Regions from separate parts of the Paenibacillus sp. NPDC056722 genome, predicted to be linked through region 1. Evidence: riboswitches for the same ligand, from Rfam matches in the RefSeq annotation. Region 1 holds a riboswitch; the other holds the start of a gene.
What was found. A riboswitch is a leader RNA that binds a small molecule or an ion and turns the genes downstream of it on or off. The one in region 1 is predicted to bind thiamine pyrophosphate.
Positions count from the first base shown of each region.

Region 2: linked by a shared signal. The riboswitch ahead of ACFRAM_RS12710 (ABC transporter ATP-binding protein) and the one ahead of thiC (phosphomethylpyrimidine synthase ThiC) in region 1 are both predicted to bind thiamine pyrophosphate.

Region 1 is NZ_JBHTYV010000009.1:194,063-198,453, reverse strand. Features, by position in the region: gene thiC (phosphomethylpyrimidine synthase ThiC) at 44-1,837, opposite strand; TPP riboswitch at 1,953-2,059, opposite strand; gene ACFRAM_RS20900 (HEAT repeat domain-containing protein) at 2,219-2,656, opposite strand; gene ACFRAM_RS20895 (aminoglycoside phosphotransferase family protein) at 2,752-3,681, opposite strand; gene ACFRAM_RS20890 (hypothetical protein) at 3,699-4,280, opposite strand; gene ACFRAM_RS20885 (class I SAM-dependent methyltransferase) at 4,277-4,391, opposite strand, start outside.
Region 2 is NZ_JBHTYV010000004.1:272,965-277,355, forward strand. Features, by position in the region: gene ACFRAM_RS12690 (TetR/AcrR family transcriptional regulator) at 46-687, shown strand; gene ACFRAM_RS12695 (hypothetical protein) at 1,305-1,802, opposite strand; gene ACFRAM_RS12700 (hypothetical protein) at 1,843-2,226, opposite strand; gene ACFRAM_RS12705 (hypothetical protein) at 2,275-2,763, opposite strand; TPP riboswitch at 2,869-2,975, shown strand; gene ACFRAM_RS12710 (ABC transporter ATP-binding protein) at 3,038-3,847, shown strand; gene ACFRAM_RS12715 (ABC transporter permease) at 3,828-4,391, shown strand, end outside.

The DNA.
Region 1 (4,391 bases):
ATTATCCCCAATGTGCCTGCCGATGCAACTCCTGACGTCACCTCTATTGATATATCTGGCTGCCGCCCACTCTGAACTCAGCAGATTTCTCGCGCATCCCAGCAACGATGGCTTCCTGCTCCTGCATGGGATCATCCTGCACTCTTCCAGAGTTGCGAATATCGTGAGAAATACGCATACTGCAGAATTTCGGGCCGCACATGGAGCAGAAATGGGCCGTCTTGGCGCCTTCCGCTGGCAGCGTCTCATCATGATACTCCAGTGCCCTCTCAGGATCGAGCGACAGATGGAACTGATCCCGCCAACGGAACTCAAAGCGTGCTTTGGACAGCGCGTTATCCCGCTCTTGGGCACCTGGATGGCCTTTGGCCAGATCAGCGGCGTGGGCAGCAATTTTGTAAGCAATCACACCTTCCCGCACGTCGTTCTTGTTCGGCAGTCCCAAATGCTCCTTGGGCGTGACATAGCATAACATCGCCGTCCCGAACCAGCCGATCATGGCTGCCCCGATAGCGGAAGTAATATGGTCATAGCCCGGTGCAATGTCCGTGGTTAAGGGACCCAGCGTATAAAAAGGCGCTCCATGACAATGCTCAAGCTGCTTGTCCATATTCTCCTTGATCAGATGCATCGGCACATGGCCCGGACCCTCCACCATGACCTGAACATCATGCTTCCAAGCCAATGTCGTCAGTTCACCCAGCGTCTCCAGCTCCGCGAACTGGGCCTCGTCATTGGCATCAGCGATAGATCCCGGCCGCAGCCCGTCTCCCAGAGAGAAGGCGACATCATAGGCCTTCATAATTTCACAAATCTCCTCGAAATGCGTGTAAAGGAAGTTCTCTTGATGATGGGCCAGACACCAGGCCGCCATAATCGACCCGCCACGGGAGACAATACCCGTCATTCGTCCGGCTGTCAGGGGGATGTAACGAAGCAGCACCCCAGCATGAATTGTAAAATAATCCACACCCTGTTCCGCCTGCTCAATCAGCGTATCACGGTAAACTTCCCACGTCAGATCCTCTGCTTTTCCATTCACCTTTTCCAAAGCCTGATAGATCGGCACAGTACCGATCGGCACTGGAGAATTGCGGATAATCCATTCCCGGGTATGATGAATATTTTTGCCGGTAGAGAGATCCATAATGTTGTCAGCACCCCAGCGGGTGGCCCACCTCATTTTCTCCACTTCTTCCTCGATGGAAGAGGATACAGCAGAGTTCCCAATATTCGCGTTGATCTTCACAAGGAAGTTGCGCCCGATAATCATCGGCTCACTTTCCGGGTGATTAATATTAGCTGGAATAATGGCGCGTCCGCTCGCTACCTCATCCCTAACGAATTCAGGACTAACATTCTCCCGAATGGATATATACTCCATCTCAGAAGTGATGATACCTTTTCGCGCGTAGTGCAGCTGTGTAACATTCCGGCCAGCTTTTGCCCGAAGCGGGTGCCGTTGCAATCCCGGGAACGCCTCCACGGCCGATTTTCCCATCGCATGTCCGTTATCTTCTGGTTTAATAGTCCGTCCCTGATACCATTCGGCATCCCCACGCTGCTCAATCCATAACTTACGGTGAGGCAGCAGCCCCTGACGAATGTCGGTCTCAATCTCGCTGTCTGTATAAGGTCCGCTAGTATCATAGACACGTACAGGGACATTCTCCATTTCGCCGGCAATACCCTCGGTGCGGCTGAGCTCAATCTCCCGCATGGGTACCCGGATATCGGGATGTTGCCCTTCCACATACACCTTGCGACTACCCGGAAAAGCTGAAAGGTCCACCTTATCATACTCTCGTTTCTTGTCCTGCTCGTGTTCATGTGCCATCTTATGCATCCTCCTGTACTATGGGATATAAATAAGACAAGCGCCAAAAAAGCCGCTCCATGTGGAGCGGCTTTATCCATGAACAGCCAGCAAAAAGACATAGCTATACAGAAAAAAAGTCCCGTCTCCACTTTCCTACGCTGGTATGATCCAGATCAGGTTCAAGGGTCCGGGAATGCAATTTTCCCGTCTCAGCCCATTCAGGCTCCCCTAGTGGTTATCTTATTTAGTTAATATATAAGTTAACGGTATAATTGGAATTCGTCAACACCCGCTGCCGCCATAAGGCCGGATGTTTTGTGCTAAGAGCGGATAACCAGCCAGCAGACGGATAACGCCAAAAACCCTCTCCTGTCAGAGAGGGTTAGTTCCTGCATAAAACTATTTAGCCGATTGCCATTTGCTCTCCAGCCATTGGTCAAAATCGGCGCCTTTTTCACCTTCGTAAGCGTCGTAAATGTCGATTCTCATCTTCTTGAACTTCTCTTTGAAGTCCTCATATGAATGGTCTTTCGGCAGACTCTTCTTGATTCTCAGCAGAATCTTGGATAAGCCCTTAAATAGTTCAGGTTTGTTCTTGGACGGTTCCTGAACCTCTTCACCAAAAGCCACCAGCGCACGGTAAGCCGCCTCTTGTACGGTATATACAGGATCGTTCTCCACCAAACGCTTCAAAATATCAATAACCTGCTTATGCGGTGTAAGGCCAAGCTCCTCCACTGCCGCCAGGCGGGCTTTCCAATCCGCGGAACGACCCGCTTCCTTCTTTAACTGCTCATAATTTTCCGGCAGCTCTTGCTGCACTTCTTCGTTGTTCAAAAGTCACAATTCCCTTCTATAATCAATCTGTACCAATTCTACCGTACCGCTGTCCCCAATATCAATCTTTTGGACAAACAAATAATTATCCCGTCTTACCGTCCCCGGGCTCTTCCTTCCGCATACCAATGCGGGACCAATCTTTGAAAGTGATCATAGTCCTCGAACGCCATCCGGCAGCGCGCCTGCATCCCCTCAATATCAGCCGTTCCGAACGGAATCGCCCATTGGATTGAATAGAGCGAAGTATAGGCCACATACAAGGCGTGTCTGATCCAGAAATCCTCAGGGGGAGGCCCGCCGAAATAACCATCCAGCTTCCCTCGTGTAAAAGCAATACTACGCTCCCGGTCGAATGCTTGCAGCTTGTAAAATTCTTCAGCATAATCGCCGTTATCCCAGCGATTGAAGTCGATGACGCCAATCCGGCCCTCACTTGTGTAAATATGATTTCCGATATGGAAGTCGCCGTGCTGATACACTTTTTCCACTTGAGAAATCGCCCCGATATGCTCCCTGACAAAAGCAATCGCCATCACGTCACCTGCAACCCGGAAGGGGCAGTCCTTCTCATACTCCTGCACTCTCTGTAATATCTTGGCCTGCATTCTACTTTCCCAATCTGCCAGGTCACAGTTGTTCGGAATCGCATGAATCTGCTTGAGGATTCTTCCGGCTTCAACACCAAGTGCATACTGTTGTTCTTCTGCCAAAGACAGCAGGCAGTCCTCCAGCGGCTGGCCATACACCCAAGTCAAAAGCATATATGTACTGCGCTCCGCTCCTTCACCCCATGCGCCGAAATCTACTGCCCGCGACATGGGAAAGTCGAGCTTATTGACCATCCGAATCATTTCATACTCCGCTTGCTTCTGTGCATGATTCTTCCCGTCCGACACCCGCAGCAGAAGCTTGCGGCCGCCGGTGTCCTCGATATAATACTTTTTATCATTAGACCAGCCCTTGAGGACAGGCTCTATCTTCGTCCATGCGCTCGCGCCGGGAATACCCAACAACCGCTCCACCTGCATCCCTCCTGTATCTACGTAGGAAGATTCACCACAATATATTCTTTTTCCAGCAAGTCAAATCCCTGCTCCAGGCTAAATGTAGAGAGATCAATTACACGGTCATACTTCTTATTGCGCAGGTCACCCTCCTCGTCCGCCCAGCAGCTGTATAGCTCGAATACAGAACCAGGTACGCCAAAATCCTGCATCAGCTTGAACAATTCCCGGCAGCATTTAAGTGAGGCGTTCTCTGAATCTGGGCGAGTCTCCTGATCTGCTGGTTTTGCCGTGAAACTACCCCAATTCGGAGAGATTTTGTATATATAAGGGCTCTGAAAATGCTTGCGGATCTCCTCATTCCAGTAGCCCAGCGCTTCAATATATATACCCCCGGCATCTTCTTCCGTATCATATACGAGACAGTCCTCGTCCCGCAGATGGGACAGATCGAAAATTTCCTCCAGTGGAACCATGCCCTGTTGCTTAAGCTCCTCGCGCTTCGCTTGATATTCCGGGGAGGCTAACATTTCGCTGCGCGTTTTGGAAGACAGTACGCTTCCCCTCTCGCCGAGCGGCAGCTCCACCGGTGAGCCGATGTAATGGAATTGAGTCATGAGGTTCCTCCTGCCGTAAAAGTAAATACAGACAACGGTTTAACTTTTCCCATTTCAGCCCGTTCCTTCAACTGCCCGATTTGCGACAGCATCAGTTCCTTGAACTTTCCG
Region 2 (4,391 bases), on a different contig from region 1:
TTTTATTTTTCAAAAAATATACGCTGCAACCAAAAGGAGCCCCGTATGAAAAAAACAGAGAAAGCTTCGCTTGCCCCAATAGACCCTGCAAACCAACAAACAATTGATCCTTATCATGAACGCATATTGAATGCAGCCCGAGAACTTTTCAAAGCGTCAGGCCTGGAAAATGTCAGCATGTACAGCATTGCCAAGCAGGCCGGCATCGGCCAAGGCTCCCTTTACCGCCGTTTTACTGACAAAGGTGAGATTTGCTCAGCCCTTCTGCGGGACAGCACGGGTCGTTTCTTGACTGAACTAGAGCGGGAAGCACAGAGCTCAAACGCAGACGATCCGGCACTTCAGCGTCTTCAGAACAGCATCGAGCAGGTGGTCGATTTCATTGATCAGCATGCGGAGCTGCTGCACCTGATCAAATCTGAGTTTGTGGGCAAGAAGCAGCTCACCCAATTCGAGCACCCTTTTTTCCGACGGGTAAATGTTATCTTCACAGAATTGCTATCACAAGCTGCCGGGAATGGTGAGATCGTGGACATTGACCCGCATTTTACCGTGACTGCGCTCCTGTCCGTGCTGAGCCCCGATCTTTATCTCTACCAGCAGAAGGCGCACCAATCTACCAAAGAGGATATTACTCAGGGGATACTTACCTTGTTCATTGACGGGCTTGTCAGAAAAAAAGGGTGATATATGGAGTGAAATTAAGATTCAAACTGGGGATCAGGCGTTATTCTAGTGAAGTTAAGGCTTAGTTTAGTCCGCAACTCTCCTATTCTCTGCACCATACTTCTTAACAAAGAAAAATGGATCTGCCTCCTCAACTAACAGCATTTTTGTACCTTATTCTTCTTAAATAGAGGTAAATTAGGTAAATAAGAGCATTTTTGTACCTTATTTTAAAAAAAAGTACACTAAACGGCCTATTGTGGAAGAATTAACATACAAAATTGTCCTTAATTACCGTTGACCCTATAGCTGAGGAAGACTTAGGGTACAAAAATGCCGTTAATTGCACATCGGTAATAATTTCTGAGCTTTGTGTGTTACTTTAATGCGTTCTATGTAAGCAGCTTTTTTAATCTCCTGAAGTTCTGCGAAGCCGCAACTGCTGAATCAGAAGCGCTAATGCTGAAAAAACCTCCGGTTCCGCGCATGTGCGCGAAGCTGGAGGTTTATTACAGTATCACCGGTTAATCATCTTAAAACACCAAAAATATTGCTTATACAAGCATCTTTTTTGTCGACGTACGATCATTGCTTCTAGTCTTTTCAGCTCTTCTAGCGTATTAGTCCTTCTTGCTGCTCTAATTATTTCTTATGTATAAGTTTACCTCTCTTGCTATTTGATTAAATGTTCTGTAGTCTTCTGAAAAACTATAGATCGGCCATGATAAATCAAAGTTTCCAACGACTACTGTCATCGCTTCAACAAAATAGATATTATAAAAGCATTCTTCTCGAGCTATCTGTTTTATAATATCCATCAATTCATCACTTTCTTCTATTTTGAAAATGTTCTCATGGCTATCCCGTCCTCCAATAATTGGACATCTCTTAACAAATATCCGGCCTGGGATGCTTTGTACACATCGCCGAAAGTAATTTTCAAATTTATTTTCATTCCTGCTAATAAGCTCCGAGCTTAATATCGATGCCGCTTCCTCTTCAGATAGGCGCTTAGCGTGTACATCTAATAATCCTATATATCTAAAAATAGAACCAGGATTGCCATACTCTTCAACATCCAATCTTCCGAATAAATCAAGGATATTTAACATTTCCGCTTCAGATGCTCTTTGCACTTTATTACTCCTTTTGAAGGTCAAACACCTCTTATTCCCTCTAAACATTTGTTACATTTATTACTGTTTTTGTTCTCTTATAGTACGTTATTTCAATATCTTTATCCTTCTCAAGTTCTCTCATTTGTCTGCTAGTTATATTAAACTTTTTTACCCTACCATTTGATATTTTTAAAACAACTTTATTACCATTTACAGTGGTCAATCGACCTTGTAATGTTATAATGTCCTGCTTCGCTAAATCTAAGATTATCACAACCGCAAGAAACACAAACATTGGTATGGGTAGGGACACTAAAGTTAACACCCAAGCTGGGCCCTCTTGCACAATATTTAGCAACAACTGTATCGATGAAGTTATGATAAACACTATCGAGATAAACAAAAATACTTTTAAAGTTGACTTCGCAGTCCTTTCTTTCATCTTGACGCTCCTTTCATTACAGCGTTGTTATCAGACACGACTAACAGTTTAAAGAGAGCCGGAAATATCTTCGTCTTCTGATCCTTCACCTAGTGGTAATGATGCTTTAAGTAATTCGCCTTGGCTATCCAATTGACGCAAAAATGCATTCACAGTATCAACATCTATCCTTTGCACTATTATCATGTGTCCTATATGAATCCCTGGTAATTCTGGTGCTGCTAGTCTAGCAAAATGCTGCTTTAATTTTTCCGGTGTCGTAATGATGCACCAACGTTTTACCCGATCATTAAATGTTAATGTAATTTCAATGAACTCCAATGTTTCAACATCATCATCGAATTTCCATTCAGTCAATATAAGCACTTCTTCGTCAGTAAAATTAAAGTAATACTTGCTGATCCAAACGCTTCTTCCGTGGTCTCCGACGATTCTAATTTTTTCTTCTTTTTCGGCTAGTATTTCATATTTCTTCCCCTTGGTTAGCGCATGTTCATAATTTCCGATACTGCTACAGATTGCTTTGTCTAGTTCCAATGAGATCACCCTAGTTGAATGAATTTAATATGCCCTGCTATTTACAATACTATAAAATATGGTATATTTATAACCGAATTATGAAACTTGATAGCGATAAAAGTATTTTTTCACTAGGGGAGCCTGAATTGGCTGAGACGAAAGCGGTAAGCTTCGGACCCTTGGAACCTGATCTGGATCATACCAGCGGAGGGAAGTGGAACTGAAATTCGGGTATTGCATGGCACTTCTTTTTGCAAACTTAAATTTTAGGCCCCTTTATTTCCGCCGGGAGATGAAGGGGTCTTTTTATCGTGCTAAGGAGGTTACGCGGATTACGGAAATCATCTCTGTACACAATTTATCCTACGCCTATGCCAAATCCGCAGATGCACCGGTGCTGTCAGATATATCCTTAGCGGTTCACCAAGGTGAGTTCGTTTCTGTTGTTGGAACCAGCGGATGCGGAAAAAGCACGCTTTTCAAAATTATCGCCGGATTGCTGGAGCCGAGCAGCGGGGATCTGCGTCTTCACGGAATTTCCGCAACCGCCAAGCGGTTGGGCCAGGTCGCTTATATGCCTCAGCAGGATCTGCTGCTACCCTGGAGGACGGTTCTGGAGAATTGCCTGCTTCCTTGGGAAATCAAGCGGAGCCGTAGCAAAGCCGAGGTTACTAGTCAGGTAATTGAATTGCTGGAGCGTTTAGGTCTGGCCGGTATTGAAAACTCGTTCCCCGATGAACTATCAGGCGGAATGCGGCAGCGGGTAGCTTTTCTCCGAACGCTCATTACGGGGGGCGACCTGTTGCTGCTAGACGAACCTTTTGGGGCACTCGATCACATGACCAAACGGGAAATGCATAGCTGGTTGCTGGAGATTTTGGATGAGCTGGACAAGACAATTCTCTTCATTACGCATGATCTGGAGGAGGCTGTGCTGCTTAGTGACCGCATCTATCTCTTACCTGGACGCGCTGGAGGAAGTGTAGAGGAAATACTCGTGGATCTCCCTAGGCCCCGGCATAGCAAAATGAATTATGAACCGCGGTTTATAGAGCTGCGGGCTGAACTGGAGCGCAAATTGTATGATAACCCGGCTGTTTAGAAAAAACTTGCAGAATTACGCACCTTTCCTTGTTCTGCTGCTGTTTATTCTCGGTCTATGGGAGATGCTGGCGCGGATAGGAGTCCTTCCACCTTTCATTCTCCCAGGGCCTCTGTCGATAGGAACCGCTCTGGTTGAAAACAGTAAAATATTGTTCGGGCTGCATTTGCCCGCTACGTTGCAAGAGGTACTGCTTGGTTACGCCTTGTCCGTTACCTGTGGCACCTTGCTGGGACTTGGCATGCACGCGTGGCGTCCGCTGGAAAAGGCACTTTATCCCTTTATTATCATCAGCCAGACTATTCCGCTCATCGCGCTTTCTCCTGTCTTTATTATGTGGTTCGGATACACGCTGTGGAGCAAGGTGGCTGTGGTATTCCTGACTGCCTTTTTCCCAGTCGTGGTTGGCGCTTATGATGGGCTACAGCAGAAGAATCACGCTTATGAGGACCTGCTCCGCACCATGGGCGCCAGCACCCGCCAAATCCTGCTCAAGACACGGATTCCGCTGGCTCTGCCCTCTTACTTCTCCGGCCTCAAGCTG